Regions from separate parts of the Aeromicrobium sp. CF4.19 genome, predicted to be linked through region 1. Evidence: riboswitches for the same ligand, from Rfam matches in the RefSeq annotation. Region 1 holds a riboswitch; each other region holds the start of a gene.
What was found. A riboswitch is a leader RNA that binds a small molecule or an ion and turns the genes downstream of it on or off. The one in region 1 is predicted to bind thiamine pyrophosphate.
Positions count from the first base shown of each region.

Region 2: another riboswitch for thiamine pyrophosphate. It lies ahead of thiM (hydroxyethylthiazole kinase); the one in region 1 lies ahead of ACHAAC_RS03415 (ECF transporter S component).
Region 3: another riboswitch for thiamine pyrophosphate. It lies ahead of thiO (glycine oxidase ThiO); the one in region 1 lies ahead of ACHAAC_RS03415 (ECF transporter S component).

Region 1 covers NZ_JBIMEU010000001.1:684,079-693,569, forward strand. The annotation lists gene ACHAAC_RS03390 (ABC transporter permease) at 1-313, opposite strand, end outside; gene ACHAAC_RS03395 (sugar ABC transporter ATP-binding protein) at 310-1,863, opposite strand; gene ACHAAC_RS03400 (ROK family protein) at 1,972-3,174, shown strand; gene ACHAAC_RS03405 (energy-coupling factor transporter transmembrane component T family protein) at 3,270-3,968, opposite strand; gene ACHAAC_RS03410 (ABC transporter ATP-binding protein) at 4,072-5,610, opposite strand; gene ACHAAC_RS03415 (ECF transporter S component) at 5,517-6,158, opposite strand; TPP riboswitch at 6,147-6,257, opposite strand; gene ACHAAC_RS03420 (ankyrin repeat domain-containing protein) at 6,276-6,650, opposite strand; gene ACHAAC_RS03425 (hypothetical protein) at 6,705-7,301, shown strand; gene ACHAAC_RS03430 (hypothetical protein) at 7,392-7,736, shown strand; gene ACHAAC_RS03435 (GOLPH3/VPS74 family protein) at 7,741-8,433, shown strand; gene ACHAAC_RS03440 (NUDIX hydrolase family protein) at 8,480-9,025, shown strand; gene ACHAAC_RS03445 (N-acetyltransferase family protein) at 9,022-9,491, shown strand, end outside.
Region 2 covers NZ_JBIMEU010000013.1:4,597-14,087, reverse strand. The annotation lists gene ACHAAC_RS16925 (aspartate ammonia-lyase) at 1-184, opposite strand, end outside; gene ACHAAC_RS16920 (branched-chain amino acid aminotransferase) at 298-1,392, opposite strand; gene ACHAAC_RS16915 (3-isopropylmalate dehydrogenase) at 1,458-2,534, opposite strand; gene ACHAAC_RS16910 (O-methyltransferase) at 3,041-3,604, shown strand; gene ACHAAC_RS16905 (hypothetical protein) at 3,606-4,907, opposite strand; gene ACHAAC_RS16900 (TenA family protein) at 4,962-5,633, opposite strand; gene thiD (bifunctional hydroxymethylpyrimidine kinase/phosphomethylpyrimidine kinase) at 5,755-6,552, opposite strand; gene thiE (thiamine phosphate synthase) at 6,549-7,178, opposite strand; gene thiM (hydroxyethylthiazole kinase) at 7,175-7,966, opposite strand; TPP riboswitch at 7,956-8,050, opposite strand; gene ACHAAC_RS16880 (YczE/YyaS/YitT family protein) at 8,082-8,660, opposite strand; gene ACHAAC_RS16875 (hypothetical protein) at 8,657-8,818, opposite strand; gene ACHAAC_RS16870 (PLP-dependent aminotransferase family protein) at 8,879-9,491, shown strand, end outside.
Region 3 covers NZ_JBIMEU010000002.1:628,209-637,699, forward strand. The annotation lists gene ACHAAC_RS07620 (hypothetical protein) at 1-689, shown strand, start outside; gene ACHAAC_RS07625 (nuclease-related domain-containing protein) at 707-1,510, opposite strand; gene ACHAAC_RS07630 (heparan-alpha-glucosaminide N-acetyltransferase domain-containing protein) at 1,670-2,812, shown strand; gene ACHAAC_RS07635 (excalibur calcium-binding domain-containing protein) at 2,926-3,387, opposite strand; gene thiE (thiamine phosphate synthase) at 3,837-4,481, opposite strand; gene ACHAAC_RS07645 (thiazole synthase) at 4,478-5,317, opposite strand; gene thiS (sulfur carrier protein ThiS) at 5,326-5,538, opposite strand; gene thiO (glycine oxidase ThiO) at 5,535-6,707, opposite strand; TPP riboswitch at 6,698-6,804, opposite strand; gene recD (exodeoxyribonuclease V subunit alpha) at 6,816-8,567, opposite strand; gene ACHAAC_RS07665 (UvrD-helicase domain-containing protein) at 8,564-9,491, opposite strand, start outside.

The sequences.
Region 1 (9,491 bases):
CGAGCGCGAGGACGGCTCCGACCGACAGGTCGATGCCGCCGCCGGTGATGACGAAGGTCATGCCCACGGAGACGACCCCGAGGACCGAGGCGAGCCGCAGGACGGTCATCAGGTTGTCGACGCTGGTGAAGCGGTCGCCCGCGGTGACCGCACCGACCACGCAGAGCACCGCGAGGGCGATCACGAGGCCGAGGTTGCGGACGAAGCCCGCCGGCATCGCGCGCGAGCCGCCCTCGTCCGGCTGGGCGGGTCCCGGGGCGGCGGTGGGCGAGGACTGTGCTGATGAGGATGGGGCCGACGATTGGGTGCTCACGCGGCGTCTCCCTTCTGGTGGGTCTCGTGCTGGGCGAGGATGCGGTCCAGGACGTCGGACGGGGTGAGGGCGTCGCTGCCGGCCTCGTGGATCACGCGGCCGTCGGCGACGACGAGCGTGCGGTGGGTGAGCCCGAGGACCTCCTCGAGGTCGCTGGAGACCACGACGACGGCCACGCCCGACTCCGCGAGGTCCTGGACGAGGGCGTAGATCTCGGCCCGGGCGCCGACGTCGACGCCGCGGGTGGGCTCGTCGAGCAGCAGGACGCGGCACTCACGCAACAGCCATCGGGCCAGCACGATCTTCTGCTGGTTGCCGCCGGACAGGGTCCGGACGTGGCGGTCGAGGTGCAGCGGCTGGACGTCGACGGACTGGGCGGCCTGCTCGGCAGCCTGGCGCTCGGCACGATCGGCGCTGATGCCCCAGCGGGAGAACCGACCGAGGCTGGCGAGCGAGACGTTGCGGTAGATGGCGTCGTCGAGGACGAGGGCCTGGGACTTGCGCTCCTCCGGGCAGAGCCCGACGCCGGCGGACACCGCGGCGGCCACGGAGCCGCGCGAGAGGGTGCGACCGTCCACGCTGACGGTGCCCGCATCCGCGCGACGCGCGCCGAAGACCGTCTCGACGATCTCGCTGCGCCCCGCGCCCACGAGCCCGGCGATCCCGAGGATCTCTCCCGGGCGGACCTCGAAGGAGATGTCGGCGAACTCGCCCGCGCGGGCCAGTCCGTCGACGACCAGCAGCGGCGACTCCGACGGTGGGGGTACGCGGCGCTCGGGGTAGGCGGCGGACAGGTTGCGGCCCGTCATGAGGGAGATGAGCTCGGAGGTGGGGGTCTCGCGGGCGTCGAGGTCGGAGGCCACGGTGCGACCGTCCTTCAGGACGGTGAGGCGGTCGCCGATCCGGCGAATCTCCTCCAGGCGGTGGGAGATGTAGATGACGGCCGTACCCTCGGCCCGCAGGTCCGCCACGACGCGGAACAGGCCGTCGACCTCGTCGGGGTCCAGGACCGCGGACGGCTCGTCCATGACGATGACGCGGGCGCGGTGCGAGAGGGCGCGGGCCATGGAGACGATCTGCTGCGAGGCCGCGGACAGCGACCCGACCTCACGCGTGGGCGAGATCTCGGAGTGGCCGAGCCGGTCGAGCAGCTCGCGAGCGGCCGCGACGGAGTCGGAGCGGCGGGTGATGCCGGCGCGGGACTTCTCGTGACCGAGGAAGATGTTGTCGGCGACGCTCAGCCCGGGCACCAGGTCGAGCTCTTGGTAGATGGTGGCGACGCCGGTGGCGATGGAGTCCTGCGGCGTGCGGAAGGTCACCGGCTCGCCCTCCCACCGGATCTCGCCCCCGTCGACCTCGTGGGCACCGGCGAGGACCTTGATCAGGGTCGACTTGCCGGCTCCGTTCTGGCCGAGCAGGCAGTGCACCTCGCCCGCGCGGACCGTGAGGTCGACGCCGTCGAGCGCCCTGACCCCGGGAAAGACCTTGACGATGCCGCGCATCGTCATCAGGGGACCGGTGCCGGCCCCGGCATCGTTCGTCTCGACCATGGCGTGACCGTAGTCACATGTTCTGACGGCTGTCAACCAAAAGTCGAAGACTCATCGACGAACTTCAGTCCCTCTTGACTTCAAAAGCGGAGGTGGTTCACTGATCCCATGACGACCGGCCCGACCCCAGGCGCGAGCGGTGCCGGAGAGCTCCTCCAGCACCTGCGGGACGGACGCGCGCGGACCAAGGCCGAGCTCGCCGAGCTGAGCTCGCTCGCCCGGTCCACCATCTCGACCCGCCTGGACGCCCTCGTGGCGAGTGGGCTGCTGCGTCCCGTGGGCGAGGCCGCCTCCACGGGCGGACGTCCGCCGACCCGCTTCGCACTGGACGGCTCGGCGCGTGCCGTGCTCGGCGTCGACCTCGGTGCATCACACACCGCAGTCGCCGTGATCGACCTCAGCGGGACCGTCCGCGCCGAGACCAGCGTCGCGTCCGACATCGCCGAGGGGCCCGAACCGGTGCTCGATCGTGTGGCCGAGCTGGCCCGCGGACTGCTGGCCGACCTAGGCCTCGACACGACGGACGTCGTGGGCATCGGGATCGGCGTGCCGGGGCCGGTCGAGCACTCCACCGGCCGCCCGATGCATCCGCCGATCATGCCGGGGTGGCACGAGTTCGACGTGCCGGCCCACCTCAACCAGCACTTCGCGGGCCCCGTGCTGGTCGACAACGACGTGAACGTCCTGGCCCTCGGCGAGCACGCCGGCCCGTGGGCGACCGAGGAGCACCTGCTCTACGTCAAGGTCGCCACGGGCATCGGCGCCGGCATCGTCTCCCACCGGCGGCTCGTCCGAGGGGCGGTCGGCACCGCCGGCGACCTCGGGCACGTCCGCATCGTGGAGGTGGACGAGGCCGTCGTCTGCCGCTGTGGGAACACCGGCTGCCTGGAGGCCGTGGCCGCCGGTCCGGCCGTGGCCCGGGCGCTGCGGGAGAGCGGGGTCGAGGCCTCCACCTCGCAGGACGTGGTGGACGCCGTCCGCGGTGGTGACGCCTCCGCGGGCCGCGCGGTGCGCGAGGCCGGACGCGCGATCGGTGGGGTCCTGGCCATGTGCGTCAACCTGCTCAACCCCTCCGTCATCGTCATCGGGGGCACGCTGTCGACTGCCGGCGACCAGCTCGTCGCCGGCGTGCGGGAGGTCATCTACCAGCGCTCGCTGCCTCTGGCCACCAAGGACCTGCGCGTCGTCACGGCCTCCGAGGGTGATCGCGCCGCGCTGGTCGGAGCCGGCGCGCTGGTCCTGGACGAGGTGCTGTCCGCACAGTCCGTCGACCAGCTCGTGAGCCGAGGCGCGCTCCACGCCACCGGCTGACGTCGAGTGCACCAAGATGTGTGAGCGCCAGCACGCACATCTGGTCCCTAGAGCCGATGTGGGTGCTGGCGCTCACGAATCTGGGGCTCGGGGACTCAGCCGAGGAAATGCATCGTCACGGGGACGGCGGCGAGCGCGAGGCCACCGAGCACGACGGCGACGTCGAGCCGGGTCCACGGCGCCGGCTCGGCCCACGTCCGGTGCGTGGCCTGGGCGAACCCGCGAGCATCGAGCGCCACGGAGCGACGCGACGCCGATCGCAACGAGGCCACGAGCAGGGCGAACGCCATCGACGCCCCGTGCCGGACGCGTGCCGCCACTCCACGGGCCGGTGCCACGCCACGGGCCCGGCGCGTGCGACCGAGCTCGCGCCACACCCCGAGCAGCTCGCCGGCCTGCTGCAACGAGGCGGTCACGGCCACCACGGGTCGGGCCGGGAGCCGCAGGTTCTGGCCGAGGTGGTCGCCCAGGCGGGCAGGGTCGATGAGCACCACGAGGAGTGATCCCGGCCAGGCGAGCACGACGATGCGCAGCCCGGCGGTCAGCGCCACCACCTCGTCGTGGCCGCCGAGCCGCCACGTGGAGTAGGCGACGGTCAGGCCGGCGAACACCGCGAAGGCCAGGCACAGCAGCACGTAGCGCACCGAGGGCACGAGCAGGAACGCCGCCACGGCGTAGACCGCGACCGTCACCAGCGCCACCGTCAACGACCGCACCGCAAGGGACGCCGGGACCGACGCCATCCCGACGACGAGCAGCGCGAGCGGGTTGGCGCGCGGCAGCCACCCCCTCATCGCCCTCCCCCCTCTCCCGCGAATGGCGCAGATTCGCGAAAGTGAGACGGCGTGTCGCACGGATCTGCGCCACTCGGGGTCGGCTTTGCGCCACTCGGCGTGGTCATCGCCGCGCTCCTGCCTCGAGCTCGACGACCTCGTCGGCGAGCGCGACGAGGTCGGCGTCGTGGGTCGCCGTCACGACGAGCGCCCCGGCCGTCGCCGCCGACGTGGCCCAGCCGGCCACGGCCGCCCAGGTGAGCCGGTCCTGACCCACCGTGGGCTCGTCGAGCAGCACCGTGCCGGGCCGGTGGGCCAGGGCCGCCGCGATCGCGAGCCGACGCTGCTCGCCGCCGGACAGCCGGTGCGGGTTGGCGCCGGCCAGGTGGGCGAGGCCGAGGTGCTCCAGGAGAGCCTCGACGTCGACCGTCCTTCCCAGCGTGGCGGCGGTGAGCGCCACCTCCTCGGCGACGGTGCGCGCGAGGATGCCGTGCTCGGGCTGCTGAGGGACCCAGCCGGACCGCTCGGCCAGATCGCGTGATGCGAGGCGGTCCGACCCACCCGCCACGCCCCGTGTCGGGGGCTGGAGACCGGCCAGGACGCTGACGAGCGTCGACTTGCCAGCTCCCGACGGACCGACGACGGCGTGCACGCGGCCGGGGGCCAGGTCGGCGTCCAGACCATCGAGCGCGACGGTGCTGACCGAGCCCTGCAGGGAGCGGCGGGTCAGCGTCACGCCGAGGTCTCGCACGATCCGAGGTTCCGGCGGTGGTTCGGGCGCCACGAGGGCCTCCGGCACCGGGCGGGGTGTGGGAGGCGGAAGGCCCGGCATCCACACGCCCAGGTCGCCCAGCTCGTCGCGCCACTCCCGGACGAAGCTCCGCGGGTCGGTGTCGGCCCGAACCTCACCACCACGCCCCAGCACGACGACCCGGTCCACCAGGTCCAGCCACGGCTCGATGCGGTGCTCCACGACGACCAGCGTCGACCCCGTGGCGTCGAGGACCTCCGCGACGGCCGCGCGAACCGCGCGTGCGTTCGTGTCGTCGAGCATCGAGGTGGGCTCGTCGAGCAGGAGCAGCCCCGGCCGCATCGCCAGTGCGCCGGCGAGGGCGAGCCGCTGCAGCTCACCACCGGAGAGGGCGTCCGTCGGGTGGCGTCGTCCCTGGGTCAGGCGCACGGCGGCGAGCGACGCGTCGACGCGTTGCCAGGTCTCCTCCCGCGAGAGGCCAAGGTTCTCCGGGCCGAAGGCGACGTCACGCCCGACCCGACCCGCGACCACGGCGTCGCCGGGGTTCTGGCTCACCAGGCCGATGGCGCCGTCGGCAGTCGCCCGACCGCTCAGGTCACCGGCGAAGGTGTCGCCGAGCGCGCCGATGAGCGCGTGCAGCAGCGTCGACTTGCCCGACCCGCTCGGCCCGGCGAGCAGGACACGCTCGCCGGGCTCGATCGTGAGGTCGAGGCCGGTGAACACGGGCACGCGCCGCCCCAGCGGGCGCCACCCGAAGCCCTCGAAGCGGGCACCGACCGGCGGAGTCACCCTGCCCTGGCTGGACGAGGACGACACGCTCAGGTGAGCGCTGCGTCCCGGTCGTGGGCCTCGCGCCCGGCCGGGAAGGCATCGAGCGCGCCGGTTCCCGCGAGGGCCCGGACGAGCACCCACCCCAGGCCGCCGGCGACGACCGCCCCGGACAGGGCGAAGAGGACGCCGTAGACCAGCTGGTGGCCCACGGTCCAGTCCGGATACAGGACGAATGCCTCATAGACGGCCCCGAGGGCCCCGGACATCGCGCCCATGAGGACCGCCACCGGGAGCGTCCAGAGTCGGTAGGCGAAGACCAGCACCACGAGCTCGGCCCCGAGACCCTGGACGACCCCGGAGAAGAAGACCGTGAAGCCCCACTCGGTGCCGCCGAGGACGAACATCGAGACGATCGCGGCGACGAGCTCGGTCGCAAAGGCGGCACCCGCCTTGCGGACGATGAGTCCGCCGACGATGCCCGCGATGAGCCACGGGCCCGCGAGCAGGCCCCCGGCCGGCGGGTAGCCGACCGTCGCGGCGAGGTCGATGATGCCGTAGAGCTTCCCCCAGGCCCAGAAGACGACGCCGAAGGCGACGCCCAGCGAGGCGATGGTGACGAGGTCGATCGTGCGGTAGCGACCTCGTGCTGGTGAGGACGGTGTCGGTGAGGACGGGGATGCAGAACTCATGTGACTCCCTTCGCCGGTGCTAGCCGGAGCAGGTTCAAGGGTCTGCGGCTGATCCGCACTCTCAGCGCCTCTGCGGGTGGCGCTCCCCTGTCGTGTACCGCCGACTGTACTGCGTCGTCAGTCGAGCAGGTCGGAGCGCTCGAACATGAGGGCGGTCTCGCGGGCCGACGGCTGGCCGACGTCAGGGTCCGCGCCTGCCTGCAGCAGCACGCGCACCACGTCGTCCTCGCCCTTGAAGATCGCTCCGGCCAGCGGGCTCTGACCGCGGTCGTTCAGCGTGTCCACCGAGGCGCCGCGCTCCACGAGGGCCTGCACCGTCACGGGGTGGCCGTGGTAGGCGGCGAGCATCACCAGGGTGTTGCCGACCGCGTCGGTGAGGTCAGCGGGCGTTCCCGCGTCCACCGCGGCGGCCAGCTGACCGGTCTCACCCGCGCGGGCGAGGTCGAGGAGCTGGTGCGCGAGCTCGACGAGACGGGGATCCACATCAGCCATGCAGCCAGCGTAGGTGGGCGACCCATCGGTAGGATCCTCCCCCATGAGGTCACCGTGCGTCTGATCACCGAGGGCGCTCGCGACTGGGTCGTCGACGGTGTCCGTGGCTCCTCCGAGCACCCGAGTGACGCACCGTTCGCCGTGGTGGCGTTGCTGGGCGAGTCCGAGCACCCGCTGCGGCAGTACCTCGGGGTCTGGGCGGTCCTGGGATGCACGCTGGGCGGCTTCCTGGTGTCGGCCGGGATCGGCTCCACCGATGCCACGGCGGCCACGGTCCTGACCGTCGCCGGCCTCGTGCTCCTGCTGGTGTGCGGCACCGGCGGCTGGGTGCTGGTCCGGACCGGACGCGCGGTGAGCGACGCCCTGCTGTGGTGGGCCGAGCTGGACGATGCCCTCGTTCCCGACCGCTCGTGGCGTCGAGCCGGACTGCTTCCCCTCGTCGTCGGCACCGTGGCTGCGCTGGCGGCCCTGCTCGGTTGGTTCGGCACCGCCCTGGCGCTGTCGACCGGCAACTGGACGATGGTCCCGTTCATGCTCGCGATCGCTGTCTCCTTCAACGTCGCCGCCGCGACGATCCTGCGCCACGCCCTGCGCCGCAGCAGGGTGACGCCGCACGAGCTGCCCGACGTCGAGGGCCTCGCCCAACCCTGAGGGCAGTCCTACCGTGGGGGCCATGGACGTCGCGGATCCCACGCCGGTCGAGAACCCGACTCCCGGAGCCGGGCCTGTCGAGGAGGCACCGTGCCCTGGCTGATCGCCCTGATCTTCCTGGTTGGCGCCATCGTGTCCATCCTGGCCGTCATCACGGCCCGCCGCGGCCAGGTGACCCACAGCAAGGACGGCTACGGCGTACCTGCGCACGTCTCCTCCGACCCCGAGCTGAGGAAGCAGGCCAACGACATCGTGGCCTGGTGGGGGACGCTCCTCGCCGGGCTCTGCCTGGCCCCTGTGGGGTTCATGATCTGGGTCATCGTTCGTGAGGTCGACGATCCCGTGACGATGCCGATGCTGATCGTCCTGGGCGTCTACGGCCTGCTGATCGCGACCCTCGCCGCCTACCCGTTCGAGAAGATCAAGCGACTCTGACGGAATGACCCCTGCCGACGGCAGTCCTAATGTGGGGGCCATGAACCTCGCGGAGGACCTGCTGCTCGTCGCGCTGGACCCGTCCTCGGGCAAGGTCCGCATCCAGTCGACGCGGACCGACCCCGTGCTGGGCGGGGCCGCGCTGGTCCAGCTGGTGCATCTCGGCCGGGTGGGGGTCGAGGGCGCGGGGCGCAAGGCACGGGTCCTGACCATCGACCCGACGCCCGTCTCGGACCCGGGCCTGGAGGCCGCCTTCGGACGCATCCGCCAGCGCGGCCGGCAGGCGCCCCGCGAAGCCGTCGGCCGGCTCGGCAAGGGGTACCGGCCCGGCGTCCTGAGCGCCCTCGTCCAGCAAGGCGTCCTGAGCCACCGTGATGCGAAGGTGCTCGGCATCGCTGTGCAGCGCTTCGAGCTGCTGGACGCCGCACGACGCGATGGCCTCGTCGCTCGACTGCGCGCGGTGCTGCTGCAGGACCAGCCGGCCGACGAGGACACCGGGCCGCTCGTGGGCCTGCTGCTCGCGGCCAACCTGCTGGGCCTGGTCGTGGAGCGTCCGGACCACCGGCAGGCCAAGGCCCGCGCCGCCATCGTGGCCGAGGGCGACTGGGCGGCCGATGGTGTCCGGCAGGCGGTCGCCGCCGGCCAGGCGGCGATCACGGCGGCGATGGCGAGTGGCGCGGCGGCCGGCGCCGCCTGAGTCGAGTCGCCACGGCGCGGTCTCGCCCGTGCTGGACAATGGAGCCATGGCCTCCGTGCGCACTCCCGACCCGAATCCTGGCTGGCTCTCCGACATCGCCCTGGAGGAGACGCGCTCCCGCGTGCCGATCCTCTACGTGGAGGGCGTGCCCGTCCGCGTCGACGCGCTCGGGCAGGTCGAGCAGGTGGGCGTCCTGCTGCGCGGGTCCCCCACCACCGGCGCGATGACCCGCACGCTCATCTCCGGGCGCGTCATGCACGGTGAGTCCGTCCGCGGGGCGCTGATGCGCAACCTGGAGAAGGACCTCGGCCCCACGGCCTTCCCGCAGCTGCCACCGACCATCACCCCCTTCACCGTCGCCGAGTACTTCCCCCTCCCGGGCGTCGCCCCGCTGCACGACCCGCGCCAGCACGCCGTGGCCCTGGCGTACGTCGTCCCGGTCACGGGTGACTGCGAGCCCCGCCAGGACGCGCTCGAGCTCACGTGGCTGACCCCGGCCGAGGCGGCCGACCCCGAGGTCCTCGCGGACCTGGAAGGGGGGCGCGGAACCCTGCTCAAGCAGGCGCTCTCCCACCTCGGCTGCCTTCCATGACGGACCGCCTGGACGTCCGCGAGGCCGTGCCGGACGACCTCGCCCGCATCCTGGAGCTGACCGGCCAGGACTCGATGCACTTGGGGGCACCCCCACAGAAGGCGCATAGCGGTGGGGGATACACCGAGCCGGCGGGAGTCACCGATGCGCAGCACTCCGCCCTGGCCGAGATTCCCCCAAGCACTCCGCTGCGCTCCGTGCAGGGAGGTGCCCCCACGGCCGACCCGCACCAGCAGCAGCTGGTCGGCGAGGTCGACGGCGTCGTGGTCGCGACCTGCCAGGTGACGTGGATCAGGACGCTCCTGGCCGACGGCGGGTTGTTCTGCCAGGTCGAGGGTGTCCGTACCGACGCGGCCCTGCGTGGTCGCGGCATCGGAGCGGCTCTCATGGCGCACGTCGAGGACGAGGCGCGCCGACGTGGTGCCGCCCGGCTGCAGCTGACGACCAACAAGGAACGACACGACGC
Region 2 (9,491 bases), on a different contig from region 1:
CCGCGGCCTGCTTGACGCACGCCAGCGCCTCCACGAGGTAGGGGCTGTCGCCGATCGTCACCCCGCTGATCGGGAAGTTCTCCCGGGCACGCAGTGTGTGGATGCCCCAGTAGGCCTCGGCCGGCACGTCGCGGAACCCGATCAGGTCGTGCTCGGTGCGGTGGGGATGGTCGGCAGCGTTCATGCGGGCGCCTTTCTGGAGCGTGGGACCGTGGGTCGAGGTCCGGCAGGTGGACGCGCCCGGGATCGCCGGACGTGAGTCAGGTCACAGCCATGCAACCACACTGCCGCGCTCTTTCAGGCGATGCGGGTCATCCAGCCGTGGGGGTCGTCCGCGCGGCCGTACTGCAGGTCGACGAGGGCGGACCGGACGTCCATCGTGACCTTGCCGGCCTCACCGTCACCGGCGACCGCCTGGCCGCCGTTCCACTTCAGCGCGCCGACAGGCGTGACCACCGCAGCCGTGCCGCAGGCGAAGACCTCGGTGATCGTGCCGTCGGCCGTTCCGTCGCGCCACTCATCGATGCTGATCCGACGCTCGATGACCTCGTGGCCGAGGTCGCGGGCGATCTGCAGGATGGAGTCGCGGGTGATGCCCTCCAGGATCGAGCCGGTGAGCGCCGGCGTGACGATCGAGCCGTCGGACTGCACGAAGTACAGGTTCATGCCGCCGAGCTCCTCGATCCAGCGGTGCTCGTCGGCGTCGAGGAAGGCCACCTGCGCGCAGCCGTTCTCGATGGCCTCCTGCTGCGGCAGCAGGCTGGCGGCGTAGTTGCCGCCGCACTTGGCGGCCCCGGTCCCACCGGTGGCGGCGCGGGAGAACTCCTCGGACAGCCAGATGGAGATCGGCTTGACCCCGCCCGGGAAGTACGCGCCGGCCGGGGAGGCGATGACGCTGTAGGTCACGTGCTTGCTGGGGCGGACGCCGAGGAAGACCTCGGAGGCGAACATGAAGGGCCGCAGGTACAGGCTCGTCTCACCACCGTGCGGCACCCAGGCGCGATCTGCCTCGACGAGGTCGCGGATGGAGCCGAGGAACCACTCGTCGGGCAGCTCGGGCAAGGCTAGCCGCCAGGCCGAGCGGCGCATCCGAGCGGCGTTCGCCTCGGGCCGGAACAGCCAGATGGAGCCGTCGATGTGGGAGTAGGCCTTGAGGCCCTCGAAGATCTCCTGCGCGTAGTGCAGGACAGCCGTCGCCGGGTCCAGGGACAGCGGTCCGTACGGCACGACGCGAGCGTCGTGCCAGCCGGCGTCCGGAGTCCACTCGGTGAGGAACATGTGGTCGGTGAAGTGGCTGCCGAAGCCAGGGTCGGCGAGGATCGCGTCGCGCTCTGTAGCACTGCGCGGGTCGTCATGATGCTCTCGTCGGCTCCGGAACGGCGGGGGGGTCATGGTGGTCACGGTACTTCCTTCCCCAGAGTCGGGTACAGGGTCGGGCACGGGCTCGGGAGGTCGGGTCAGACCGTCCGTACCTGCCCGGCCGCGCGTGACGCGATGGCCTCCCCCACCTCCTCGGTGCTGCGCACTGCACCGTTGTGTCCGGACCGGGCGGAGATGTCCGCCTCGACGGCCGTGGCGATCTGCGCAGCGGCCTCCGGGTGGCCCAGGTGCTCCAGCAGGAGGGCGCCGGAGAGGATCGCTGCCGTGGGATCGGCCTTGGACTGGCCCGCGATGTCCGGCGCCGAGCCGTGCACGGGCTCGAACATGCTGGGCGCCGTGCGATCGGGGTTGACGTTGCCGCTCGCGGCCAGGCCGATGCCTCCGGTCACGGCTGCCGCGAGGTCGGTCAGGATGTCGCCGAACAGGTTGTCGGTGACGATGACGTCGAAGCGCGACGGATCGGTGGCCAGGAAGATGGTCGCGGCGTCGACGTGCAGGTAGTCGACCGCCACGTCGGGGTACTCGACGGCGACGGCGTCGACCGTGCGGCTCCACAGGTGGCCGGCGTGCACGAGGACGTTGTTCTTGTGCACGAGGGTGAGCTTGCGGCGGGGTCGGGCCTGGGCGCGGGCGAAGGCGTCGCGCACCACTCGCTCGACACCGAAGGCCGTGTTGAGGCTGACCTCGGTGGCCACCTCCTGCGGTGTGCCGACACGGATGGCGCCGCCGTTGCCGACGTACGGACCCTCGGTGCCCTCCCGCACCACGACGAAGTCGATCTCACCCAGACCGGTGACGCTCTCGGCCAGCGGCGTCGGGACGCCCGGGAAGAGCCGGCTCGGTCGCAGGTTGACGTAGTGGTCCAGCTCGAAGCGCAGCTTCAGCAGCAGCCCGCGCTCCAGAACCCCGGACGGCACGCCGGGGTCACCGACGGCACCCAGCAGGATGGCGTCGTGGCCGCGGATCTCCGCGAGGACGCTGTCGGGCAGCGTCTCGCCCGTGGCGTGCCAGCGCCGCGCACCGAGGTCGTACTCCGTGGTCTCCAGGGAGATGTCGTGGTCGGTGGCGACGGCGCGCAGCACGGAGAGGGCCTGGGAGGTCACCTCTGGTCCGATGCCGTCGCCGGGGACGAGGGCGAGGGAGTAAGCGGTCATGTCTCGATCCTAGGACGAGCGTCTCACCATCCGGGAACCGGATCCCGGATGGCGGACGCCTCGTCGCGTGATGGGACGGCTCAGTTGTCGTCCGGGCGTTCGACCAGCTCGAGCTCGGTGCTGATCGCGTCGTCGCGCAGGTGGGCGGGGCCCCACTCGAAGAGCGTGGAATTCATGGTCGATCATCCTCTCGGTCGGTGTCACGGACGGCGGGATCGGCGAGGTACCGACGCCCGCCGGGGCCACGTGCCCGGTGGTCGACCGAGAGTTCAGAGACGGATCGGATGGGATCCGGATCCCTGCGGCGGAGCGTCGGACCAACGCCAGAACTCCGCGGCAGGGAGTGGCCCTATGAGGCCCTGCCGCGGCAAGCGATGACTACGAGCTGCTTCCGCACGGGATCAGCATGACATCCCCCTCATCGTGCTGTCCGGCATTCGCACGGCGTGTCTCGCTCGATGAGATGCGCCGCTGGCGCCTCGGGGACGGTGATGGAGACTGGCCGGATGAGTGCCCCCTCCGAGGTCCCCGAGCTCGTCTCCAGGACACTCGACCTCTCCCGCCAGCTGGGGTTCATCACCTCCACCCGGCACGAGACCGGACGGTTGCTCGCGACCCTCGCCGCAGCGTGCAGTGGCACGCTCGCCGAGCTCGGCACCGGAACCGGTGTCGGCTCGGCCTGGCTGTCCAGCGGGGCTCCGAAGGGCGCGCGCATCGTCAGCGCGGAGCTGGACCCCGCACTCGCCGAGGACGTGCAGAGGATCTTCGCAGACGTCGAGAACGTCGACATCGTCTCCGGAGACTGGTCCTCGCTGGAGCAGTACGCACCGTTCTCCCTGCTCTTCGTCGACGTCCGCGAGGTGATGGAGAACATCGACGTCCTGGCCGACCTGATGGAGCCGGGCGGAATCGCCGTGCTCGACGACTTCGTGCCCTCGGCCCACTGGCCGCCCATCGTGGACGGGCAGGTGGACACGGTGCGCGAGAGCTGGCTCGTCGACGAACGCTTCGCCGCCGTGGAGATGATGATCGACGAGGGTGCCTCGCTGATCATCGCCACGCGACGCTGAGCTACCTGCCGGGCAGGAGCGACCTCAGGGCCCGTGCGACCGCCGAGGCCGGCCGCACGACCACGCGTCCCACCCGGAAGGTCCACGTGCCGTGCAGCCGCTCGATCTCCGCGTGCAGGCCAGTGATGGTCACCTCGTCCGACTCATGACGCCGGCGGGCCACCTCGTGGGCGTCTCGAGCCTCCTGGAGGTCCCTCTCGATCCTCTCGATCCTGCGGGTGTCGTTCGTGATGCGCCCCCAGTATCGGTAGAAGCGTGCCCCGAAGGTCTCCGCGCTGCGAACGGCCTTCAGAAGACGGGGCTCCAGGGGCGCGATCTCCCGCACGACCAGCTCCTCGAGGACGCGGGGAACGACACGGTCGATGGAGTACGTCTCGACCAGCTGTTCGCGCCGCTGGGCGTGGAAGGCGACAGCGGTGGAGTAGCCCGCGAGGATCTCCTCGGCGATCTGCTCGGCGGTCAGCCGACGACCCTCGCGACCCGAGAAGTTGTGTGTCGCCGCGTGGTCGAGCCGCTCGTCATCGAGGTAGCCGTAGCCGCCGTGCTTGTCATAGACGAACACGGGGACTCCGGCCACCAAGCAGTACTGGACTGTCTTGCCGATCGTGACGACGACGTCCGCCCCACCCACGAGGTCGGCGGTGATCAACGTCTGGTCCCCGACCGCTCGTCCGACGTGGCGCACGTCGAGCCCGCGCTCGCGGAGCACCTGCTTGGCCTCCATGAGCTCGGGCGCCGCATGATTGGTCACCACCAGGACCTTCTGCGGCGAGGGCCTCGTGATCGGTCGGACACGCGAGAAGGCGATGGGTGCCGGGTTGGGGTACAGGGCCACCGCAGGACTCTGATCGAAGTACGCGACGAGAGCGGTTCGCGACTCAACGGAGTTGAACAGGCTCAACGACGCCAGCCGCTCCTCCAGACCGATGATGTACGGGTGCTCATCGGGAGCGATGGGCAACGGAGACATGTGCAGGAACACGAAGGCCGGCATCGATCCCGGTGGCGGGTCGGCGAGCTGGTCCAGCATCGCCACGGGCAGCACCTGGCTGTTGACCCAGACGACGTCGAACTCGGCGAAGGACAGGCCCTTCACACCCTCGTCGTCCACGACGTCGATCCCCCGGTCGGAGAAGATCTCATCAGCGGGCGTCCCGACGTACGCCGCGTAGACGAGCACGTCTGCCCCGGCGTCGCGCAGATACTCGGCGAGGTCGAGTGTCACGACGGTGGAGCCCATGATGTCGTGAATGATCGAGTGGCAGATCAGGAAGCGTCGACCTTCGACGAGTGGCGACTGCATGGGTGACTCATCCTGCCACGAGCCAGCCGGCCGGCCCCTGCGTGTCGACGCGTCTCATCGAGGCGGGCTCGTACGTCCTGACCCCGGCCAGCGCTCGCCTCTCCAGGCGGCGTCCCAGAACATCCACTCGAAGCGGGTCGCCGTGAGGTAGGCGTCGATGACGGCCGGCTCGTCACGCGTCACGCGATCCAGGCAGTCCTCGGCCCGCCGGACGGCTGCGTCGAACTCGGGGTCCGCATAGGTCCGGATCCACGCCGCGTAGGGGTGGTCGTCGCCGACCTCGGCAGCGAGGTGCCGGCCCACCTCGGCGTAGACACGAAAGCACGGCAGCACGGCCGCGACCGCGACGTCGAACGGTGCCGAGACCGCCATCTCGAGCAGGAAGCCGGTGTAGGCCCGACAGGTCGGGCTCGGCTCAGCGACGCCCGGCGCATCCGGGTCGAGCCCACGAGACCCCAGCCACCCGGTGTGCAGCTCACGCTCCGCCACCACGGCACCGGTGGCCGCGGAGGCGAACAGCTCGACGTCGCGGACCCCGGCGCCGCGCACGGCCAGCTGCGCGAGGACGCGGGCATAACGGTCGAGGTAGTGGGCGTCGTCGACGAGGTAGCGGGTGAAGGCCTCCTCGGGCAACGACCCGTCCCCCAGCTCGACCACGAACGGGTGCTCCACGATGGCTCCGAACCACCCGGATGCGGCGGTCCACGCCGCCTCGGCGGCGCTCATCGCGCCACCGCTGTCAGAAGGTGCGAAGAAAACACCGGCGGCGCGATGACGTGCCTTCGGTTCACTCGCTGGCGCGCCCCCAAGCACTCCGCTGCGCTCCGTGCAGGGCGGTGCCCCCAGCTCATCGGCCGGCCAGGTGGTCGACGGGGCCGCGTCCGGACCCGACGTCGCGTCGAGAGCCCGAGGCCAACGCGGCGACGAGGTAGTCCTTGGCCCGCCCGACCGCGGCGTCGACCGACTCCCCCCGCACCAGGAAGGACGCCACGGCCGAGGACAACGTGCAGCCCGTGCCATGCGTGTGCTCGGTCCGGACCCGGGGGGCCGAGAGGTGCCGGACGCCGTCCCGGGTCACCAGCACGTCGACGCTCTCGGCACCGTCGAGGTGCCCACCCTTGACGAGGGCGGCAGCCGCACCTGCCTGCACGAGCAGGTGGCCGGCACGTTCCTGCCCGGCGACGTCCGTGATCGAGGTCCCGGTGAGGATCTCGGCCTCCGGGACGTTCGGCGTGACGACGGTCGCGAGGGGCAGCAGCTCGGCCGCGATGACCTCGACCGTCTCGTCGGGGACGAGCTGGTCCCCGGAGGACGCCACCATGACCGGGTCGAGCACGACGTGCCGGACGGGGTTCCGGCGCAACGCCTCGGCGACGCAGGCAGCGACGTCGGGACCTCCGAGCATCCCGATCTTCACGGCACCGACGTCGAGGTCGGACAGCACGCTCTCCAGCTGCTGCGCGACGAACGCCGTCGGGACGGCGTGGATGCCTTGCACACCGGTGGTGTTCTGGGCCGTGAGAGCCGTCAGGACGGCGCCCGCATAGACCCCGAGTGCCGTCGCCGTCTTGACGTCGGCCTGGATGCCGGCCCCGCCGGAGGGGTCGGACCCGGCGATGCTGAGCATGACGGGGACCCGGCTCATCGCTGCCACCTGCCCTGCTCCACCGCGGACCGCAGACTCCTCGTCGCCTCCGCTGGATCCTCGGCGCGGCAGATGGCGCTCACCACGGCCACGCCCTCGGCGCCGGCGCGGACGACCTCGGCGGCGTTGGTCCCGTCGATGCCCCCGATGCCGACGACCGGGCACCGACCGGCGACCGCCTCCACCACGGCGCGAAGACCGTCCAGGCCCAGCGGTGGCTGGTGGTCGGGCTTGGTGCCCGTGGCCCACACAGGGCTGACCGCGACGTACGTGCACGCGGCGAGGCCCTCCACGTCGTCCAGCTGGTCGACGCCGTTGATCGACCACCCCACCACGGCCCGGGGCCCGAGCGTCGCTCGCGCCTCAGCCGGCGTCAGGTCGTCGGCACCGACGTGGATCCCGTCGGCGACCCGCGCCGCCTCCATGTCGTCGTTGACCACGAGCGGCACCCCCCGCGCCGAGGTGAGCGCGCGCAACCGGATGGCCGCCCCCGCGAGCTCACGACTGGTGGCCGTCTTGTCGCGGAGCTGGACGAGGTCCACGCCCCCGGTCACGGCAGCGCTGACCACCTCGGGCAGCCCCACCATCGGCTCGGTCACGAGGTAGACCGACAGGTCGAGGGTCATCGCGCGACCACGGCGGCCACGGCCTCGTCCTCCAGCGCGGCAAGAGCGTCGAGCAGGTGCACGCGCAGCGTCCCGGGCCCGTCGGCCCGCTCGCCCGCCCGCTCCCCTGCCGCGGCCAGCATCGCCATCGCGACGGTTGCCGCGTCGACGGCGTCGTCGCTCACCGCCGCGCACGCCGCCACGAGAGCCGTGGCGGAGCAGCCGAGCGCGGAGATCAGCGGCATCCGGGGATCACCGCCGGTCACGTGCACGGTGCGCGCGCCGTCGGTGATGACGTCGGTCGCGCCGCTCACCACCACGACGGCCCCGGTGGAGGCGGCCAGCGCGATCGCCTCGTCGAGCACGTCGGTGGAGTCGTGCGTGGAGTCGACCCCCCGGCCGGCGCCGGCTGCGGTCGCGAGCGCCACGACCTCGCTCGCGTTGCCCCGGATCACCGTGGGGTGGTGCCCCAGCAGTGCGGTGGCGGACTCACGACGGTAGGCCGTGGCGCCGACGGCGACCGGGTCGAGCACCCAGGGGATGCCACGCTCGTGCGCCACCGAGACGGCGGCATGCATGCCCGCGATCCACGGCGGACTGAGCGTGCCGATGTTGGCCACGACGGCCGATGCGATACCGGCCATCTCGCCGGCCTCCCGCTCGTCGTGGACCATCGCCGGCGAGGCGCCCGCTGCGTTGAGCACGTTGGCTGCGAGATCCATCGAGACGTAGTTGGTCAGGCACTGGACGAGCGGTGAGCGCTCCCGCAGGGCGCGGTGGATGGTGGTGAGTGCGGACGTGTCCGTCACGTGGGCTCCCTCCGCCGGTACGAACCGGATCAGGTGTGCGGGTGTGATCTCAGCCCCGTCGGTGGGGCACCCCGGCCTTGCGCCGACACCGTAGCAATCAGCCGCGGGCGGCCAGTCATCGGCGGTGGACGTCGACGCGGGGCAGGACGGCCTGCACCACCGGACCGATGGCAAGGGCGTAGGCCACGGTGCCCACGCCCACGGTCCCGCCCAGGACGAAGCCGACCACCAGGACCGTGAGCTCCAGCGTCGTGCGCCAGAAGCGCACGCTGCGCCCCGTCCGCTCCACGAGCCCGAGCCACAGGCCGTCACGGGGCCCCGGGCCGAGCCTGGCCCCGATGTAGAGGGCGCCCGCGACGCCGTTGCCCACGATGCCGCCGACGAGCAGCAGCGCCTGCCAGACGAGGAGGTCGGACGTCGGGATGAGCGCCAGGCCGAGATCGGCGGCCAGGCCGATGACGATGACGTTGAGGACGGTCCCGACGCCGGGACGCTGCCGCAACGGCACCCAGAGCAGCAGCAGGAACACGCCGGTGAGGATCACCACCTGGCCGAACGTGAGTGGCACGTGGTGGGTCATGCCCTCGTGGAAGACGTCCCAGGGGTCCAGTCCGAGGCCCGATCGCACGAGCATCGCCATCGTGACCCCGTAGAGGACGAGGCCGCCCATGAGCTGGACCAGGCGGGCGATCATCGGTTCCAGTCGTCCTGCTGGGGCCAGGTGGACCCGAGGGTCTGCTCCGCGTGGCTGCGCGGCGCAGGCCGCGAGCCCAGGCCGTCGGTGCGCACGAGCACGACGGTCCGCCACACGGCCCACACCAGCAGCAGGACGACGAGGATCACGAAGAGCATGGCTTCATCGTGCTCGCCATTGGCCTTTGAATCCATAGCCAATCGTGCAAGAGTGGCCTCATGACCACCGTCCTGTCGGCCAGCCGGCTGGCAACCCTGCTCGGGACCGACCTCCAGGCGGACAGCGTGCCCCTGTACCGGGTCGTGGCGGACCGGATGCGGCTGCTGGTGAAGGACGGCCGCGTCCCCGACGGGGTCAGGCTGCCCAGCGAGCGCGAGCTCGCCACCGCACTGCGGCTGAGCCGGACCACCACCACCCGCGCCTACGCCGAGCTGCGCGACGCCGGACTGCTGGAGTCGCGCCGCGGGTCCGGGAGCATCGTGCGGGTGCCGCTGTCCCGCTCCGGCGCCAGCTCCCTGATCACCGACCCACGGGACGAGAACACCATCGCCCTCACCTACGCCGCCCCCTCCGGCCCGCCGGGCCTGACCCGCGCCTTCGAGGCTGCACTCGCTCGCGCCGACGGACTGCTCACGACCTCCGGCTACCTGCCGGACGGCCTGCCCGCACTGCGCGAGGCGCTGGCCGAGCGGTACCGCAGCCGGGGCCTGGACACGTCGCCGGACCAGGTGATCGTCACCAGCGGCGCGATGGGTGCGCTGTCCCTCGTGGCCCGCACGATCATGGCGCCCGGCCGGAGGGTGGTCGTGGAGGCGACGTCCTACCCCCACG
Region 3 (9,491 bases), on a different contig from region 1:
AGCTGGTCGTCGCACGACGCATGGCCCTGCCGGAGCAGCAGCTGGTGGCCACCGAGCGGGTCGACGGCTCGCGCTACGTCTTCCTACGCCTGCCCTACGCGAGCGACCCCGCCCTCGTCGTCACCGCGACCGACGGCCAGCCGGTGGTCTACCGCGGGCAGCGGGCCAACGGCGCCATCGTCGAGCTGACCACGCCGTCGGGGCAGTCCAGCAGCCCCGCCCCCAAGCAGAGGTTCTCCCTCACAGAGAGCGGCAGCCGGCTGGAGCTGCGCCTCCCCGACGTCACGGTGGCGCTGACGGTCGACATCGGGGGCCCCGACACTGGTCCCGACTCGGGGCCCCGCGGCTCCGGCACCGAGCAGCTCGGCGTCGAGGCCCTCCAGGGCGAGGACGCGTGGATCGTCGCCGCCATCGCCGTCGCCCTGTCCCCTGAGCACGGCGTCGTGAGCCACGGCGACCTCAAGCATGCCTTTGCCGTCTGGCGGGGCATCGAGGAGCCGAGCGCGGGGACCTTCGAGCGCAACGTCCTTCGACCGGCCCTGGAGTCGCGGCGCATCGAGCTGCCGGGCGCCCGCCTGAACAAGATCGTCTACCTCGTGGAGTGGTGCCGCCGCACCTCGGAGTTCCCCGACCGCGTCCTGGCTGACGTCCGACGCCGTCTCGACGCCTCCGGCGCCCCCACCGAGTGACCCGAGGTGGAGCGGCCTCAGGCCGACGGATGATTACGGGCAAGGTGCTCGTGCAGCAGGCGCCTGTCCTCGGACGGGAGTGTCCCGGGCCGAGCGAGCGCCTTACGCGTCGTCCTGGGTCCACGCACCGGGATTCCGTCCACGACCAGCCGACCCCACGGCAGGTCTGCCTCTAGGAAGCAGAAGGCGCCGTGCACGTTGGCCGGGACCGGCCCGCTGTCGACGCTTTCCTGCACTGCTGCCACCTGACGGTGCAGCCCGGCCACGAGTCCTTGACGGCGCCGGCCATCGACCACCAAGGCGTCACCCTTGCGGGTCGACCGGACTCGGCGGCCGGCGTAGTGCTTGGCATCGATGACGTGGATGCCGCTCGCGGTGATCGCGATCAGGTCCACGTCGCCGTGACGTGAGCTCGCCGAGAGCCGCCGGTTGAACAGGAACAGGGCGTCCTCGAGGTTCGTCTGGAGGACCTCGGCCACTCGCCGTTCCCCCTCCGCTCCCGTGGCGAAGGCCTGGGTGGTCTGCTTCGGCCGCTGCAGGCGCAGCACGAGGCGTCCGATCCGTGGGTGCTTGGTCATCACCCGCTGCTCGCGCAGAGCGAGGCGACGTTCGTACGTCTGCTGCAGTGACGCGCCAGGCGTCCCGACCTCCACGATGTGCTCCATCTGCTCGCCGGAATCCGTTGGCTGCAGGCAGGACAGGCACACCACGGTCCTGCTCGTGCGGTCCCAACCGGCTCGGGCGCCACGACGCAGGGCGACACCACACCCACACGCTCCGTCGCGCCGCAGCGACAGGATCTTGATCTGCTTCGTGTCCACGAGTCTCCCTCTCCCGGATGTGGAAGAAGCATGCCCCGAGGGTGGGTCACATCGTCTCGATACTCCCGGGCGAACCGAGGTCAAACTCTCCTGACGCCGCGGTCACCACAGGCCTGTCTAGGGTGTGCCCGTGGAGTGCCTGGAGCTGCGGGAGCACGAGTGAAGCGCCTCGTGGGGGTGGACGCCGCCCGGTACCTGGCGCTGGTCGGCATGATCTCGACCCACGTCCTCACCGACGGCGAGGCATGGCTCTCCTCGTTCGCGAACGGCCGCGCCTCGGCGCTGTTCGCGTTCCTCGCCGGGGTCGGCATCGTGCTGGCCGTGGCGCCCGAGCGCACCACCGGCAGGTCGACGGCGCGCTCCTGGGCCGCGCGGACGGCCGGCCTGGCCGTGCGGGGCCTGCTGATCGCCCTGCTGGGTCTCGCCCTCGGCGAGCTGGACACGGGGCTGGCGGTCATTCTCACCTACTACGGCGTGCTGTTCCTCCTCGCGACGCCCTTCGTCGGCCTCGGGGCCCGGACGCTGCTCCTGCTGGCCGGCCTCTGGGTGGTGGTCACCCCGGTGCTCTCCCACCTGCTCCGCCCGACGCTCCCCCTCTTCCGCTCCGACAACCCGTCCTTCGACCAGCTGGGTGATCCACTGAGCCTGCTCACCGAGCTGACGATCACCGGGTACTACCCCGCCGTTCCATGGCTGGCCTACCTCCTGGCTGGCATGGGGCTGGCCAGGCTCGACCTTCGCTCCACACGGGTGCTGGCCCTGACGACGGTGGCCGGCCTCGGCCTCGCGACGGGCGCCACCGCCCTCTCACGGGCGCTCCTGGCTCGGCCCGAGCTCATGGACCCGCTCCTTCGGGCCTCTGGTGCTGCGACCACGACCGAGCTGTTGGACTGGGCCGACGCGGTCACGCTGGGGACGACGCCGACCGGCCAGGGATGGCAGTGGTTGCTGGTCGCCACGCCGCACACCGCGACGCCCTTCGACCTGGCCCAGACGATCGGCAGCGCGCTGGCCATCACCGGCGCCTGTCTGCTCGTGCTGCACCTGGCACCCTCCGCAGCCTCACGGTGGACGGCCGTGGCACTGGGAGGCGGGGCGATGACGCTGACGTTGTACTGCCTGCACGCCGTCATGCGCACCCCGCAGGTGTGGCCCACCGAGGACCCCGGCACGTTCTGGTGGCACATCGCAGTCGTGACCGTGCTCGGTGCGGTGTTCGCTGCTCTCGGCCGGCGGGGCCCGCTGGAGCAAATTGTCTCGACGGTGTCTCACGCCGCCTCGCGGCGACCACCAGGCCCATAAGACGGCCGTCGCTGCCAAACGGGCCCACAGCGTCACATCACAGAGCTCTGGTGGCCTCGCCACGGACGCTGAACACAGTGAACCCGCGCGATCAGTCGAGCACACATACGGTCCTACTCGCAGACCACTCCGTCGTTGTCACGGTCTTGGTACCAGTCGTACTCCGGGTCAGCTCCCTCGCGATAGTTGCCGTAACCGGCGGCATTGGCCGCACCACAAGTGTCGAACTGAGGGTCTGTCGAGTCCTCGACAGTTTCGGGTTGGCTGACTAGCTGTTGTGCCTCCATCTCAGATGTCGTCTCATCGACAGCCTTAGTCACGGCCTTCTTGATCAGCCGTGATCGCTTGGCCTTCTCCTCAGCGACGGCCTCGTCAACTGCGTCTGTCACCGCCGAGTCGATTTGTTCATCAAGCTCGCCCCGGAGCAGTCGGACCTCCTTGGCGGCCTCATCTTCAACCTCATCGATCCGCTCGTCGGCACTTGCCTGAGCATCGCGTTCGATCGTCTCCACATCAGTGCCGCCAAAGCCCACGCCGACGATGAGACCGACGACTCCTGCAGTCAGACCGATCATGGACTTTCCGAATCGGCCCGAAGCCTCCCGCTTTGCCCCGCGGCCTCGACCGCTCCCCGCTCCGGGCGGCTTGTCTGCAACAGACGACGTCGCGTAATTGCGCTCCGTCTCGTCGGGAACCCAGAAGCTCCATCCTTCAGGCGCCGGTGGCCACGTGGGATCTGGTCTCCATCCTTCAGGTGGGCGCCACTCACGGGGGCGGTTGGGCCATCCGGGCGGGTTGTTCCACTGCCAGACAGTCATGAATCGGCTCCCTCCGTCGCGGTCGACGAGAAGCTAGGGACGAAAGTCCTCTCCACGACTGGCAAACAGTAGGCAGATCAGACACCTGGTGTACTGGGATTGCCAGAAACTTCTCGCACGATCGGCAGTCGTGCAGCCAATGAGCGGGACTCCGGGATCAACTCGTCCACCAGAACCTGACGGCTCACGACACTCGGAGCCGGCCGTTAGGACACGGCAGCACGCAGGGCCGCGGCGGCGGCCCTCGGGTCATCGGCCCGGGTGATGGCGCGGACGACGACGATGCGACGTGCTCCGGCGTCGAGCACCCGGGACAGTCGCTCGAGGTCGATGCCACCGATCGCGAACCACGGGGTGGCGGGGTCGCTGGCCGCCACGTGCCTGACCGCCTCAACCCCCGCGGCCGGCCGCCCCGGCTTGGTGGGGGTCTCCCACACCGGCCCGATGCAGAAGTAGTCGATGTCCGGGTCCTGCGCGGCCAGCATGGCCTGCTCAGCGGAGTGCGTCGACCGCCCCAGGAGCACGTCCTCGCCGAGCAGGGAGCGCGCAGCCTCGATGGGTAGATCGTCCTGGCCGGTGTGGAAGACCTGCGCCCCCGCGATCCGTGCGACGTCCGCCCGGTCGTTGACGGCGAACAGGGCTCCGGCCGCGACGCACACCTCTCGGACCGACTCCAGGAGCGCGAGCTCGTCGCGGGTGGACAGCGTCTTGTCCCGCAGCTGCACGACGTCGACTCCGCCCTCGACGGCCATGCGGACGAGATCGAGCGTCGCCCGCTCCCCGGCCGAGGCGTCCGTGCACAGGTAGAGCCGGGCGGCGTCCAGTCGATTCCGCAGCTCGTTCCCGCTCACAGCGACAGGTCCAACCGTGAGCCCGGTGCCCCGACGAGGCCGTCCAGCGGCGAGGACGCCATGGCGTGCTCCCGGCGTGGGATCCGCCCTGCGCGGGACGCGAGGCGTCCGGCCTCCACACCGGCACGCATCGCCCGTGCCATCCGCGATGGGTCGGCCGCTCGGGTGACGGCCGATGCGACCAGCACCCCGTCGCACCCGAGCTCCATCGCCTGCGCCGCCTCCGATGCCGTGCCGATGCCGGCGTCCAGGATCACCGGGACCGTCAGCCCGGCGGCGATGGCCCCGATGTTGCGCGGGTTGAGGATGCCGAGCCCGGAGCCGATCGGCGACCCGAGCGGCATCACGGCGGCACAGCCGACGTCCTGCAGCTTGCGGGCGGTGACCGGGTCGTCGTTGGTGTAGGCCAGGACCTCGAATCCGTCGGCGACCAGCTCGCGCGCCGCCACCAGCAGCTCGACCGGGTCGGGCAGCAGGCTCTGCTCGTCGGCGATGACCTCCAGCTTGACCCAGCTGGTCTCGCAGGCCTCACGGCCGAGCCGAGCGGTGAGCACCGCGTCAGCAGCCGAGAAGCAACCAGCGGTGTTGGGCAGGGCCCGGATGCCCAGGCGCGTCAGCATCCGCCACACCGAACCGTCCGCGGCGCCGGCGTCGTCGGGGTCGCCACCCGGAAGGCTGACGCGACGGATGGCCACCGTCGTCAGCTCCGTGCCGGAGGCCACCAGCGCGTCCTCCAGACCGGACAGGCTCGGCGCTCCCCCGGTGCCCATGATGAGCCGGGATCCCAGCGGGACACCGGCGATGGTGAGCGGGTCGTCCGTCGTCCTCTGTGTCATCTGATTCCTCATCCGCCTTGGACCGCGGTGACGACGTCCACCCGGTCACCGTCGACCAGCGGCGTGGTCCGCCACTGGCTCCTCGGCACGAGCGTGCCGTTCACCGCCACCGCGATCCCGGTCGTGGCCGGCGACACCTCACCGACCAGCGACGGGATCGTCACCGCCGGGTCGCACTCCCGGTCGCGACCGTTGACCACGAGCACCATCGGCTCACTCATGCGTGCGCTCCTCTCGTCGGGGCAGATGCCGCCGCGAACCGCTCCGGGTGGGCCGCCTGCCAGATGTCGTCGACCGGCCGATCGGCCAGGATCGCGTCCAGAGCGTGGGCCGTGGACGCCGCGAGCAGGATCCCGTGCCGGTAGTGCCCCGTCGCGAGCACCAGCCCCGGGACCGAGGTCGCCCCCAGGAGCGGCAGGTTGTCCGGGGTGGCCGGCCGGGCCCGCGCGAGGTGCTCGGCGACCGCGAGCTCGTCGATACCGGGGATCAGCGCCCGCACGTCCCTGAGCAGCCCGAAGAGGCCACCGGCCGTGACGCGCCGGTCATCCGGCCACTCCGTCGAGGTGGCCCCGAGGACCACCTCGCCGTCACCCGGCGACTCCGTGCCGCGGAACACCGCGTAGACGGGGCGATGCTGGACCAGACCACGGACGATGCAGGGCTCGCGCGGCCACTCCGGCCCGGTCCCGACGAGCCTGAGCACCTCACCCTTCACCGGTCGGACGGGTGCGAGGACCGCCGTGCGCTCGAGCAGCGGGCCGACGGCGTGCCCGGTGGCCAGGACGACGACGTCGGCAGGGTGCTCCTGCCCGTGGTCGTCCATGACTCCCCGCACCCCGCCGGCGGCCGTGCGGAGCAGCGAGACGGCCGATCGCCGCACGAGGCGCACACCCCGACGCTCGGCGATCACCGCGAGCGCACGCATCAGCAGACGCGGGTCCACCTGACCGTCCTCGTCGTTCCAGAACCCGCCGGCCACCCGCGGACCGAGCATCGCCCGACGTCGTCGGGCCTCCTCGGAGCCGAGCTCGGTCACGCGCAGGCCGTGCTCGCGCTGCAGGGCGGCCAGCCGGCCCAGCTGCTCGACGTCCGCACGCTCGTAGCCCACCGAGAGGACGCCGCACCGTCGATACCCCACGTCGATGCCGGAGGCTGCCCGTACCTGCTGCGCGAAGTGCGGCCACCTGGCCGCGGAGTCCAGCGTGAGCCGCAGCATCTCGGACTCGCCGAACTCGGTCTCGGTGACCGGTGCGAGCATCCCGGCGGCGGCGTGGGTGGCACCCTGTGCCGGTGCGGGGTCCAGGCAGGTGACGTCGAGCCCGGCCTCAGCGGCACGCCAGCACGCGACCGCGCCGACGACGCCGTGGCCGACGACCACGAGACGGCTCATCCGATGCTCCCTTCGCTGGCATGATCCAGATCAGGTTCAGCGGTCGGCAGCGATGCCCTCTCAGCCCGGCTCGATCCGGGCTCCCGCGCATGCCGAGGCTAGCAGCGCTCACGGACGGGCGGCGGCCCGCATCTCCCGGAGCCGCTGGGCGACGCCGCTGGCCCGGGCGGTGCGACGCTCCACCGCGGCTCGCACGACGTCCGGCGTGCCCACGACGGTCAGCGAGGTGCGAGCCCGGGTGATGGCGGTGTAGAGCAGCTCTCGGGTGAGCACGAGGGACTCCTCCTGCGGCAGCAGCAGCGTGACGTGCTCGAACTCGCTGCCCTGACTGCGGTGCACGGTGCTGGCGTAGGCGCTCCGGGCCGATGCGAGGCGGGCCGCCGAGACCGAGCGCCCGGTGTCGAGCCGCACCACCAGCCGGCCGGCGTCGTCGAGGGTGATGCCGACGTCACCGTTGTGCACCCCCAGCGAGGCGTCGTTGCGGGTGATGAGGACCGGGCGACCCGGGAACCACGGGCGGGCGGGGTCGGGGAAGGTCCGGACCGCGCGCTCCAGCCGCTCGTTCCACGTCTGCACGCCCCACGGACCGTCGCGATGCGCACACAGCAGCCGGTGCTCGGTGAGAGCGGCCAGCCCGGCATCGGCGTCGGCGTCCAGCGCCGCCTGGGCAACGGCATGGGCCTGGGCTCGGGGCCGGACCGACACGACACGGTCGAGCGCCTCGGGGCCCACGAAGGTGAGGGCCTCGTCGCCGGACTGCAGGAGGTCGATGGTGCGATCCGCGTCGCCACCGACGACTGCCTCGGCGAGGTCGCCGATGACACCCTCGAAGCGGTGCCCCCGGGTGAGTCGGGTCACCGTCTCGCCGGCCGACCCGGCCAGGCCGTCGATGACGTCCCGCAGCACGGCACCCGCCTCGACCGAGGCGAGCTGCTCGGCATCGCCGACCAGCACCAGTCGGCACGTCGGCGAGACCGCCTGCACGAGCCGTTCCATCATCAGCAGCGAGACCATCGAGGTCTCGTCCACCACGATGACGTCGTGCGGGAGCTTCTGCCCGGCGTGGTGACGAAAGGCCGTGCGGTGGTCCGGGCGGGGGCCGAGCAGGCGGTGCAGCGTGAGCGACTCCAACGATCCGAGCCACGTCCGCTCGGCGTCGGTGAAGACCTCCGCGCCGGCTGCCTCGACGATCGCTTCGCGCATCCTGGCCGACGCCTTGCCGGTGGGTGCGGCGAGCCCGACCGTGAGCGGACGGGAGGACCGACCCAGGTGCTGGGCGGAGAGCGCCACCAGGAGCCGGGCGATGGTCGTGGTCTTGCCGGTGCCCGGCCCTCCCGTCAGCACGGACGTCCAGCCGCGTGCCGCGCGGCCCGCGGCAGCACGTTGCTCGGCGAACGACTCCTGAGCGAACAACCGATCGAGGTCGGCCGTGAGCCGTGGATCGTCGACGTCCGGCGGCGGGACCTGCAGGCGGTCGGTGAGCCGCTCGCACAGGGACACCTCGAGGTCGTGGTAGCGCGCCAGGTACAGCAGCGGCTCCTCGGCGACGAGGACCCGGTCCGGTCCGGTGGTCAGGGGGCTGGCAGCGACGCGCTCCCACCAGCCCTCGGCCGGCCACTCGACCTCTGCCGTGCTGAGGTCGACGCACGAGGACCCCAGCCGCACGGCCCGCACCGCCAGCGCGGCCGCGAGCAGGACGGACTCGTCCTCCTCCCCGCCGAGCCGGCCCAGGGTGCGGGCCACGTGGACGTCGGCCGCCTCCAGCACGCCGTCCCGGTTGAGCTGCCCGAGCACGCCCGTGGCGCCCTGCACCACCTGCACGTCGAAGGGATCGAGGGGTGCGGTCTCGTCGATGGTCATGACGTACCTCCGTCGAGCAGGTCGCTGAGAGCCAGCGCGAGGGAGGACGGCGGACGCCAGGCGAACACACCGTAGGGCGCGCCGTTCGCGTCGCGGGGGACGTCGGGCCCGGTCATTCCGCGGACGAAGAGGTACAGCGCTCCCCCGAGGTGCTCGTCCGGGTCGTACCCCGGCAGCCGCCAGCGCAGGAAGCGGTGCTGCGCGACGGTGTAGAGCATCGCCTGCAGCGGATAGGTGGTGTGCAGCATGGCCCCGGCCAGCCGGTTCGGCGCGTACGCCTCGAGCCCGCCGTCGGGGGGTTCGAGCCGGTTGGTCTTGTGGTCGACGACGAGGGTGCGGGAGGTCGGGGTGCGCAGCAGCAGGTCGATCGATCCGGTGAGGTAGCCCCGCAGGGTGCGGCCGGCCAGCGTGGCGTCGCGCAGGTCCGCCGCGAAGGGGCGCAGCGGGTCGTCCGGGGCCAGGTGGGCCTCCATGACGTCGGCGACGTCGGCGAGCCGGCCCACGTCCTGCTGCAGGCCACGCACGACGTCACCACCGGCGAGCGGGAGCTCGAAGTCCAGCTCACGCAGCGGCCTGAGCGCGAGCGCCTCGGCGAGTGTGAGCTCGTCGACGAGCGGGCCCATCGGGGTGTGCAGCACGTCGGTGAGCGCGGCCACCAGGACTTCGGAGTCCACGGGGAACGGTCGGCGTCGTTGCTCCAGCTCCAGGCAGCGCCACACCTCGGCCGGGAGGTCGGGCGCCTCGACGTCGACCTCCTCCAGGACGCCGTGCACGAGCGTGCCCAGCGCCGCGCCGCCGGCCAGCGAGGCCCACGGGGAGGGCCCGAGCCCGGCGGTCTCCGGCGATGGACCGGTCTCGACGGGCTGCTCGTCCTCGGGCCCCACGGCGGCCGGCTCGCTGCCGACGGAGACCTCCTCCTCGCGG